One region of the Bradyrhizobium sp. 142 genome, then DNA from elsewhere that is predicted to be linked to it. Evidence: predicted binding sites of a transcription regulator. Region 1 holds the regulator's gene; the other holds the start of a gene.
The links. Region 1 encodes LexA, which represses DNA repair genes until DNA is damaged. Its sites were predicted from a motif close to TGTTCNNNNTGTGTTCNG; they were not measured.
Positions count from the first base shown of each region.

Region 2: IVA82_RS11605 (DNA repair protein) is a predicted target of LexA. The motif match lies at 3,188-3,205, and genes of this name have one in related genera.

Region 1 covers NZ_JADPKQ010000118.1:43,320-48,302, reverse strand. Annotated here, with positions in the region: partial or broken gene IVA82_RS12090 (ComEC/Rec2 family competence protein) at 1-454, shown strand, start outside; gene IVA82_RS12085 (GAF domain-containing protein) at 464-1,405, opposite strand; gene IVA82_RS12080 (hypothetical protein) at 1,626-2,060, opposite strand; gene lexA (transcriptional repressor LexA) at 2,627-3,328, opposite strand; gene glp (gephyrin-like molybdotransferase Glp) at 3,504-4,715, opposite strand.
Region 2 covers NZ_JADPKQ010000113.1:4,429-9,411, reverse strand. Annotated here, with positions in the region: gene IVA82_RS11615 (inorganic phosphate transporter) at 1-1,597, opposite strand, end outside; gene IVA82_RS11610 (UdgX family uracil-DNA binding protein) at 1,695-3,104, opposite strand; gene IVA82_RS11605 (DNA repair protein) at 3,269-4,054, shown strand; gene IVA82_RS11600 (DNA polymerase Y family protein) at 3,954-4,983, shown strand, end outside.

The DNA of each region.
Region 1 (4,983 bases):
CAAGGACGCCTTTCTGCTCAAGGAATGGCTCGCGGCGGATGCCGATCCTCGCAACGCCGGCAACGCCGCACTCAGCGATGGCGCGTCGTGCGACGATTTGGGCTGCGTGACGCCGCTTGCCGACGGACGCCTGGTTGCGCTAGCGCTGCGCGTCGACGCGCTGGCTGATGATTGCAGTCGCGCTGCGCTGGTGGTCACCGCTCGGCCTGCGCCGCCGGATTGCGCGGCGATGGTGGTCGATCGGCAACGCCTCACCGCACAGGGCGCGCTGGCGCTGACGCAGCGCGGCGACGGCTTTGCGGTTCAAGCGGTGAGGGCGCGAGGCACGAGCCGCCCATGGTCGCCGGCCGTCGCAGGCGAGGGTGATTTCGACACGAGCCTTGCGCCGAAGACGGCCGCGCCCCGCAGCAAGGACGCAACACCATCGGAGGCCGACTTGCAGGCCGAGGATTGAGCGGAACGGCTACAGATACCAGGCCAACAGGGCTTCGAGTCCAGCATTGCCGATGACCGGCAGCGCCACCATCCGGCTCAGCCCCGATACGCGAGCTTCCGAGGCCGCGATCGAGGCGTCATGCGAGAGATCGTCGTTGAGCGCGGGCATGCCGGTTGCCCAGGCTCCGCCGATGCTTCCTTCGCCTCTGACGATGGATTTCGTCGCATAGAGCGCGGCAAGGTCGGTCTGCGCACTGCAATCGCCGGCCCGAAAGACCAGCGCCGAACGGGCCGCGTCCGGCACCCAGATCTCGAAGCGCCGCGCAATCGGCGTGGCCTGCGCGGAAAGGAATGTCAGGACCCAGGTGTGGTCGGCGCCGGTCCGGTAGGGCACGCCGACGCCCAGGTTGATTCCGACCTTGGCGGCGTCCTCCCAGCGCAGGAAGCTTTTGGCGTCGTGCAGGTCCTTGATGATCAGCGGTGCGCCCGCTTTCCAGGTGCGTCCGGGCAGGCCGAAGCCGCGTGGAAATTTGGTGTGGCGCGAGTTGAACTCGAACATGTCCGCGGCGCCATAATAGCCGTCGACGAGCCCCATCTCGTGGGAGACGTCCGGATCGTTGTGCCAGAGCTCGATCGCGCCGACATGCGCCTCGTCGTCGCCGCAGAACAGCACCATGACGGCTTGCAAAAATTCGCCGGCAAACACCGGCACCGCCACGCCGCAGGTCAGCCCCGCCGCGATGGCCTGATCGGTCCGCTTGAAATACGAGTTGGCGAATTTGGTGAGGATCACGGGGTGGCCGCTGGACCAGGCCTTGCCTGGTAGGCCCTCGTCATATCCGAAGCGCAAGTTTTCGCTTACGGCCCTGAACGCGCACAGGCCTTCGCTGTAGAGGCCGCCGCCGAATTCCAGCCGCATGCGCGTCTGGTCAGGCACCCAGAGTTCAACGACGCGAATGAAGGTCTTCATCGAGCGTGCCCGCCGCCTCAAGCTGCATCAGCATCGGCCATTTGGCCACGGAGCGGGCGTTCAAAATTCAGGCAGGGCGGCCCAAACTTCGTGCGACGTGTACGGGCGGCAGGAGCCGCCCATCTGAATTCGAGGGCCGCAAAACACTCCATCTCGCCGGCCTCGGCCGGCGATGGCAATTTCAATCCTGGCCTCGACCTTGCGGCCGGGGACGGCAGTGTCAGCCGATCGGCAAGCGGGTGACGGTCGGCTGCCTGTCGGCGATGATCTGCGGCTTGTGCTCGCGTTCGCCGACCGGCTGGCTCACCGGCAGCTGCAGCACGGTTGCGCGCTGGCCTTCGACGAGTTGCGTGACCAACACGTATTTGCCGTCGGGAAATTCGATCGCGTCGTGGTGGCGATCGGGAATGTGCGAATCGATCTTGCCGAACTTTCCGACGCGCGAGTTGACGGTACGCGTCCAGATCCAGCGATTGTCGTAGCGGACGTTGTCGGCGAAGGCGAGCTCCGTTCCCGGCAGCAGGCAGACCGCGACGGAGAGATCGGCTTCGGAGGCGAAGCCGCGCGTCGAGGTGCCGCGGAAGGTTGTCGTGACGATCGTCTCGCCGACTTCGGCCGGGCGCGTCGCGACGGCATGCAGGCTGTAGTCACACATCGGGTGCTCCTCATTCGAAGATAGCAACCCGCGCCTCTTCTGAGGCGCAGGCCTCTATCAGAGTGGAAAGTACATAAGCATCTGCTCGGTTGTAGGCAAATCTGCGGCTCGCCGCCGCAGGCTGCGATCACATTATCTTTCCCGAATCCAGTAGGAACAAAGCCTGCGTCCGTGCATTTTGCGCGGACTCGAACGTCAGCGGCCCGCTGGTGCAGACCAGCCGGAATACGGCCAATTCGGCTGCGACGTTTGTTCGACCGCGCTGTGGGCATTGCGGAATTGCGTGCTCACCGCTGTCTCCTTGCGGGCATGATGATGCGACTGTGCGGCGACGGCTTGCGAAGCGGCGCCCCGATCAAAGCGGTCATGAGCATACTCAGAATGATCTTGCGCATGGTTGTCTCCTCGGTCTCACAAGGCCGCGAAGCGATGACTGCTTCGTGCGGCGTGCCGAGGATGTAGCGCTGGAGGGGTGGCCGGATCATCTGTGCAGAACCAGAGAGACCATCCAGCCGGAGCGGACAATCCGTCCGCTCCAATGGGTATCGCGTGACCGTCGGGTACGCTCAGTATTTCCGGTACAGCCCGATCAGCTTGCCCTGAATCTTGACCCGGTTCGGCGGCAGGATGCGCACCTCATAAGCCGCGTTGGCGGGCTCGAGCGCGATCGAGGCGCCACGGCGGCGGAAGCGCTTCAGCGTTGCTTCCTCCTCGTCGATCAGCGCGACGACGATGTCGCCGGTATCGGCAGTCTCGTTGCGCTGGATCAGCGCCATGTCGCCGTCGAGGATGCCAGCCTCGACCATCGAATCGCCGCGCACTTCGAGCGCGTAATGTTCGCCTGAACCGAGCATGTCGGGCGGTACGCTGATTGTGTGGCTGCGGGTCTGCAACGCCTCGATCGGCGTACCGGCCGCGATGCGGCCCATCACCGGCACGGCAACGGGGCGTTCACCGTCGTCCGTAGACGCGCTGGAGCTCGCGCGCACCTTGCCGAGATTGCCTTCGATGACGCTCGGCGTGAAACCGCGGCGGGTGCCGGCGGCGGCCTGGAGCTCGGGCAGCTTGATCACCTCGATGGCACGGGCGCGGTTGGGCAGACGCCGGATGAAACCGCGCTCCTCGAGCGCGGTGATCAGGCGATGGATACCCGACTTCGAGCGCAGATCGAGCGCGTCCTTCATCTCGTCGAAAGAGGGCGGCACGCCGCTTTCCTTCAAACGTTCGCTGATGAACCGCAGAAGCTCGTATTGTTTGCGCGTTAACATCTCGACCAAATCCCCCGGTTGATGTCGTTCGATTCCGAGACGGCGAATTCAGCGGCGAGCCGCTAGATGCTCGAAACAAATCATGAACGGACACTATATGTTCGATATGTGTTCCGCAACTGCTTAATTTACCGTGAACGCGACAAAGTTATGGAAACGCGTGCGGTCGGCGCGTTCAAGCCGGCAGCCGCAGCACTTCGCAAGGCATGCCCGCCTCGGCCTTCGGCGCGAACGGCGCGCGCACGAGAAGTGCCTGCGCCGCAGCCAGATTCGCAAGCAGCGAAGAATCCTGATGGTTGACGGGAAGGGCGACCAGCGCTCCGTCCTCCCGCACCTCCAGATGCGCGCGAAGATAATCCTCGCGCGCATCGTTGGAACCGACATCGCGGCCGAGCACGGCGCGCTCGCGGCGGTGATGAATCACTGAGCCGCCAGACAGCGCGCGAATCAGCGGAACCAGGAACAGGAACGCGCAAACGTAGGATGACACGGGATTGCCGGGCAGGCCGATCACGCGCATCGCGCCGAGCCGTCCGTGCATCATCGGCTTGCCCGGCCGCATCGCGATCTTCCAGAAAGCCATGGAGATGCCCTCGGCCTCCAGCGCCGGCTTGACCAGGTCGTGGTCGCCGACAGATGCGCCGCCCGTCGTGATCAGGATGTCTGCGCCGCTGTCGCGGGCGCGGCGGATGCCGGAGGTGGTGGCGTCCAGGGTATCCGCGGCAATTCCAAGGTCGATGGTTTCAGCGCCTTCGCTGCGCGCTAGCGCGTGCAGGGCGAAGCCGTTGGAATAAACGATCTGTCCGGGGCCGGGTGCGGTTCCCGGCATCACCAGCTCGTCGCCGGTCGCGAGAATCGCAATCTTCGGACGGCGGCGGACCGGAAGGGAGGGCTGATTCATGCCGGCGGCGAGCGCCAGATCTCGTTCGGTAAGGCGGGTGCCCGTCCGCAGCAACACGTCGCCCTCGCGAAAATCGACGCCGGCGGGGCGGATGTGACGCCCCACGATTGCGGCTTCCTTGATCGTGATGCGCTTGCCATCCGCGCCCGTATCCTCCTGGATCACGACGGCATCAGCGCCATCGGGAACGACGCCGCCGGTGAAGATTCGCACCGCTTCGCCTGCCCCGACCGTTCCCGCAAACGGGCGGCCCGCGGCGACCTCGCCGATCAGGTGGAGTTCTGCATCGATCTTTGCCGCATCGGCTGTCCGCACGGCATATCCGTCCATCGCCGACATCGCCTGCGGCGGCTGCGTACGCCGCGCCGCGACGTCGCGCGCGAGCACGCGATGGAAGGCATCGGCGAGAGGGATCACCTCTTCGGCCAGAGGCTCTGTCCCCGCCAGCACCGCTGCGAGCGCGTCAGAAACCGGCATCAAGACCACGGGGAAAACTCCTGCAGGGCACGGTCGGACGAAGAACGGCGAAGTTCTAGCCGAGCGCGAGCGCAGAGGCAAAACGACGGCGAGGCAGGATGAATCATCGTGCCTGACTTTGCCCGGTAAGAGTAGCCGTCAGGTCCGGCGCGGCATGATCCAGACGACGAGAACGACGGGGACCAGCGTGGCCATGGCAAGGACGAGAACGACCAGAGCCACGGCCAGCATCGATCAACTCCCTGTAGGCCCGTTGGAACGGACGTCAGGAGCTTGG
Region 2 (4,983 bases), on a different contig from region 1:
TGGCCGACAATGCGATGGCGCAGGGCAGCGTCAGTACCCAGGCCATCAGCAGGTTGCGGATCGTCGACCATTGCAGGCCGGAGCCGTTCGCCGCCATGGTACCGGCAACGCCGGACGACAGCACATGCGTCGTCGAGACCGGCAGGCCAAACACATCGGCGGCTCCGATCGTTGCGACGGCGACGAGCTCGGCCGAGGCGCCTTGCGCATAGGTGAGATGGGTCTTGCCGATCTTCTCGCCGACTGTGACCACGATGCGTTTCCAGCCGATCATGGTGCCGAGGCCGAGCGCGATCGCCACCGCGATCTTTACCCAGGTCGGGATGAACTTCGTGGCAGCATCGAGCGAGCCCTTATAGGCGTTCAGGGTGGCGATCTCCTCCTTGTTGAGATCGTTTTCCTTGTCCTTCATCAGGAAGCGGATCGCTTCCGAGGTCAGGTACATGTCGTTGCGGGTGTTGCCGACGGCTTCCGCCGGCACCTTGGTCAGTGAGCCGTACCTGGCGACCTGATCGCCGACGTCCTTCACCAGCGCGGCGAGCGAGGGATAGGTGCCCTCGTTGATGTGGTGCAGCGCGATGTACTGCGTCACCGCTGGACGGGGATCGCCGATGATGCTGTGGCCGGCGCCCTTCGCCGCGATCACCCTGGAGGCGGCATCGGAGGTCTTCTGGAACTGGACGACTTGCGATTCCGGCAGTGCGCGGTTGAGCGCATAGGCCGTCGGTACAGTGCCGATCAGGATCAGCATGATCAGGCCCATGCCCTTCTGGCCGTCGTTGGAGCCGTGCGCAAAGCTGACGCCGGTGCAGGTCGCGATCAGCAGACCGCGGATCCAGAGCGGCGGCGCCTTGTTGCCTTCGGGTGCAGCATAGAGCGCCGGGTTGCGCACGATGAACTTGAGCGCCAGCAACAGCAGGGCGGCGCAGATGAAGCCGACCAGCGGCGACAGCAACAGCGCATAGCCGATCTCGGTCGCCTTGCTCCAGTCCACGCCCGAGGTGCCGTCGCGGCCGCGCATGACCGCGTTGGCGATACCGACGCCAATGATCGAGCCGATCAGTGTGTGCGAGCAGGAGGCCGGCAGGCCGAAGGACCAGGTGCCGAGATTCCACAGGATTGCGGCGATCAGCAGCGCGAACACCATCGCGAAGCCGGCGCTGGAGCCGACCTGGAGGATCAGCTCCACTGGCAGCAGCGAGACGATGCCGAAGGCGACCGCACCGGAGGACATGAGCACGCCGAGGAAGTTGAAGAAGCCGGACCACATCACGGCGACTTCGGCCGGCAGCGAATGGGTGTAGATCACGGTTGCCACCGCATTGGCGGTGTCGTGAAAGCCGTTGACGAACTCGAAGCCGAGCGCAATCAGGAGCGCGACGAACAGCAGGATATAGGGCAGGTAGGTCGTCACGCGCGCGCCGGTCGCGTTGACGTCGACATAGATGCTGTAGGCGACGAACAGCAGGCCTGTGGCGAGGATGCCGAAGAACAGGATCATCGTCAGCGGGTTGAAGCCCTTGTCGAGATTTGGCCGCGACGCCGGCTGGATCGGCGCGGGATCGGCTACCGCGCGGTCGAATGCAACATCGGTCATGTCTGGACGCCCTTAACTTTCAAGTAAGGGTATTGTCCGCGATGGATTTGAAGGCTGGATGACAACCGAGGCGTGAAAGCCGCTTTCTTGCCAGTATTTAGGCGGCCCGCGCGGCTTTCTTCTGCAAATCGGCGGCGATCTTCAAATCTTCGACAAAGCGCCGATATTCCAACGCCTTGGCTTCCGGATCTGGTAGCCGCAGCAGGTAGGACGGATGCACCGTCACCAGCGCCTTGTGGCCGTCGGGAAGCTCGATCAGCCGGCCGCGGTTCTTGCCGATCGGGGTGATCTTGCCGAACACGCTTTGCGCGGCGGTCGCGCCCATCGCCACGACGAGGTCGGGCTGGATTGCCGAAACTTCCCGCTCATACCATTGCCGGCACGCCTTGATTTCCGGCGTGTTCGGCTTCTGGTGCAGGCGGATTTTTCCGCGCGGCACGAATTTGAAGTGTTTGACCGCGTTGGTGACATAGACCTTCTTGCGGTCGACGCCGGCCTCCTCCAGCGCGCGGTCGAGCATCTGGCCGGCCGGACCGACGAAGGGATGGCCGGCGAGGTCTTCCTTGTCGCCGGGCTGTTCGCCGACCAGCATGATGTTGGCTGACTTCGGGCCTTCGCCGAATACGGTCTGGGTCGCGTCCTTGTAGAGATGGCAGGCGCGGCAGTGCGCGGCCTCCTCGCGGAGGGCTTCGAGATTGTCGGTGGCAGGTTTGCGTCCCATAATCGGTTCCGGGCGTGGGGAGATCCGTCCGCCGGTCCAGCGTTCGGCATCAGCGAGCAGAGGTCCAAGTATCGATCCAAGTATTGATGTGTCCTGGAGGTTCCTCCGGCGCTTCACCGGCGCGTCAGTCGTCGTTAGCCGGTCGGGCTGGAAATGGCGCCGCCAGGTTTCCTCCAGGCGGCCAGGGGTAGGCCATTCCGTCCGGCTGATCCCGGGCGTGAAGGAGATCGCGTGACCGTTCCAATGGGCACAAACATCAGGCGTGAGGATCGACCATGGCATATCGGCAAAACGACGCGCGAAGAACGGCGCGGCGAATGCGACGATGTGATGCTCCGGCTCGAACCAAGCGGCGTAATGCGCCTTTTGCTCGCGCCCGATCTCGCGGAAGCGGACGAGGTCGCGCATCCGCTGCGCATCGCGCTGCACTGCGCCTGCCATCGTCGCGACCTGCGTCACGTCGGGATCGGTCATCGTTTCCAGAAGATCGTGATCGGCCTTCAACCGCCACAGCAGGCGATACAGCAGCGCAAAGCGCTCATCGTCGCGATGCAGGATCGCGATGCGTGCAAGCTCGATGAAGTTGGCCGGCACGGTGAACGTGCCCTCGGTCTCGATCGGCGGAAGGCTCGGCGCTTCGGACAGGCCGGGTGGCGCCTGGTCTTTTATTTGGCCTTGGACGCGCCACGTCACGTCCGCCGGTGCGACATGATGCAGCGCGAATGCGCGTGCGGCTTTACGCCAGCCGTCGAAATCGGTCTCACAGTCCAGGGTAATGAGGTACATGGCACTCGAATCCTATTGATTCCGCTCATGAATCTGCAGACGCGCCAATTCGATTGACTCTCGTGCGCCCGTTAGCTTTATATTAGAACATATCATGAACAAATGAGCCAGCTGTTGGTCTCTTTTCGAGAGCCACGGCAATCACCTCTGAAGGAGTGGCGAGCATGAGCGGCGCACGTAGGAGCGCGCTTGCGACCTTGCGCAGCCAGATCGAGCGCATCGAGATTTCGGATACCGTGCATCATCGCGATCGCGTGGCACTGGGCCACCCGGAAGCCGATGGGGCACTGCAGGGCGGGCTCGCGCGCGCGGCGATCCACGAGGTGTTTTGTGAGGGCCGCCAGGGCACGGCCGCGACGGGCTTTGTCAGCGGGCTTGCGGGTCGTGTGACGGAGCGCAAGCCGTTGCTGTGGGTGCGACAGGAATTTTCGGACACGGAAACAGGCGCGCTGTCGATGCACGGGCTCGCCGAGCTCGGCCTCGATCCGCGCCGCGTGGTGATGGTGCGTGCCGCCGATGTGGAGAGCGCGCTGCGCACCTCGGCCGACGCGCTCGCCTGCGACGCGCTTGGCGCCGTCGTGCTCGAGCTCTGGGGCGAGACCAGACAGTTCGACCTCGTGGCAAGCCGCAAGCTGACGTTGGCCGCGCAGTCATCCGGCGTGACCGGCCTGCTGCTGCGGATGGCCGCGCAGCCTTTGCCCTCGACCGCAGAGACACGATGGATGCTGCGCGCGGCGCATTCGCCGCCGGGCGCGATATGGAGTGCCTGGGGCGCGCCGCGCTTCGATGCCGAGCTCTTGCGCAATCGTCATGGCCCGTGCGGCCGGTGGATCATGGAATGGAAGTGTGATGAGTGCCAGTTCTCTGAATCGTCGGCGTATCCTCAGCCTGTGGCTGCCGCGCCTGCCCATCGACCGGATCAAGCGGTTCTTCAACGGCGAGCTGGGTAGTAATAATGAGCCCGGCATCGTCGTCGCCAAGGACAACAACGCGCTGGTGATCCATGCGCTCGACGAGGCCGCCGAGCGCCTCGGCCTGCACATCGGCCTGCCCTTGGCCAATGCGCGGGCGATGTGTCCGGATCTAAAAGTGTTCGACGCCGATGTCACGGCCGATGCAAAGACGCTCAGCGACATCGCCGACTGGTGCGACCGCTTCACGCCGCTGGTGGCGCTCGATCCGCCGCATGGGCTGTTCCTGGACATCACCGGCTGTGCGCATCTGTTCGGCGGCGAAGCCGCGCTGTTGCAGACGCTGGTCCGTGCGCTTTCCCGCCAGGGTTTTGCGATCAGCGCGGCGATCGCCGGCACCTCGGTCTGTGCGCGCACGCTGACGCGGCAGGCACCTGGCACCATCGTCGCCGATGGCGGGGAGGCGGAGGCGATCAGCGCCCTGCCGGTGTCCGCACTCGGTGCCGGCGAGGCCATCACCACCGGCCTGCGCCGTGCCGGCCTGAAAACCATCGGCGATGTCACCTCCCGCAGCTCCCATGAGATCACGGCACGGTTCGGCGCGCGATTCTCCACGCTGCTCGCGCATGCGCTGGGGCAGGGCGATGCACCGATCAGCCCGCGAAAACCGCTGCCCGACTACATCGTGGAAAAACGCTTTGCCGAGCCGATCGCGACCGACACCATGATCGCGATGACGTTGTCGCGGCTCGCCGACACGCTGATCGCCTCCATGGAGAAGCAGGGCAAGGGCGCGCGGCGGCTGGAGGCCGCGTTCTTCCGTACCGACGGCGTGGTGCGTGCGATCATGGTCGAGACCGGGCGTCCGGTGACGCAAAGCGCGGTCATCGACCGTCTGTTCCGCGAGCGTCTCGATGCGCTCGCCGATCCCCTCGACCCCGGTTTCGGCTTCGACATGGTGCGGCTGT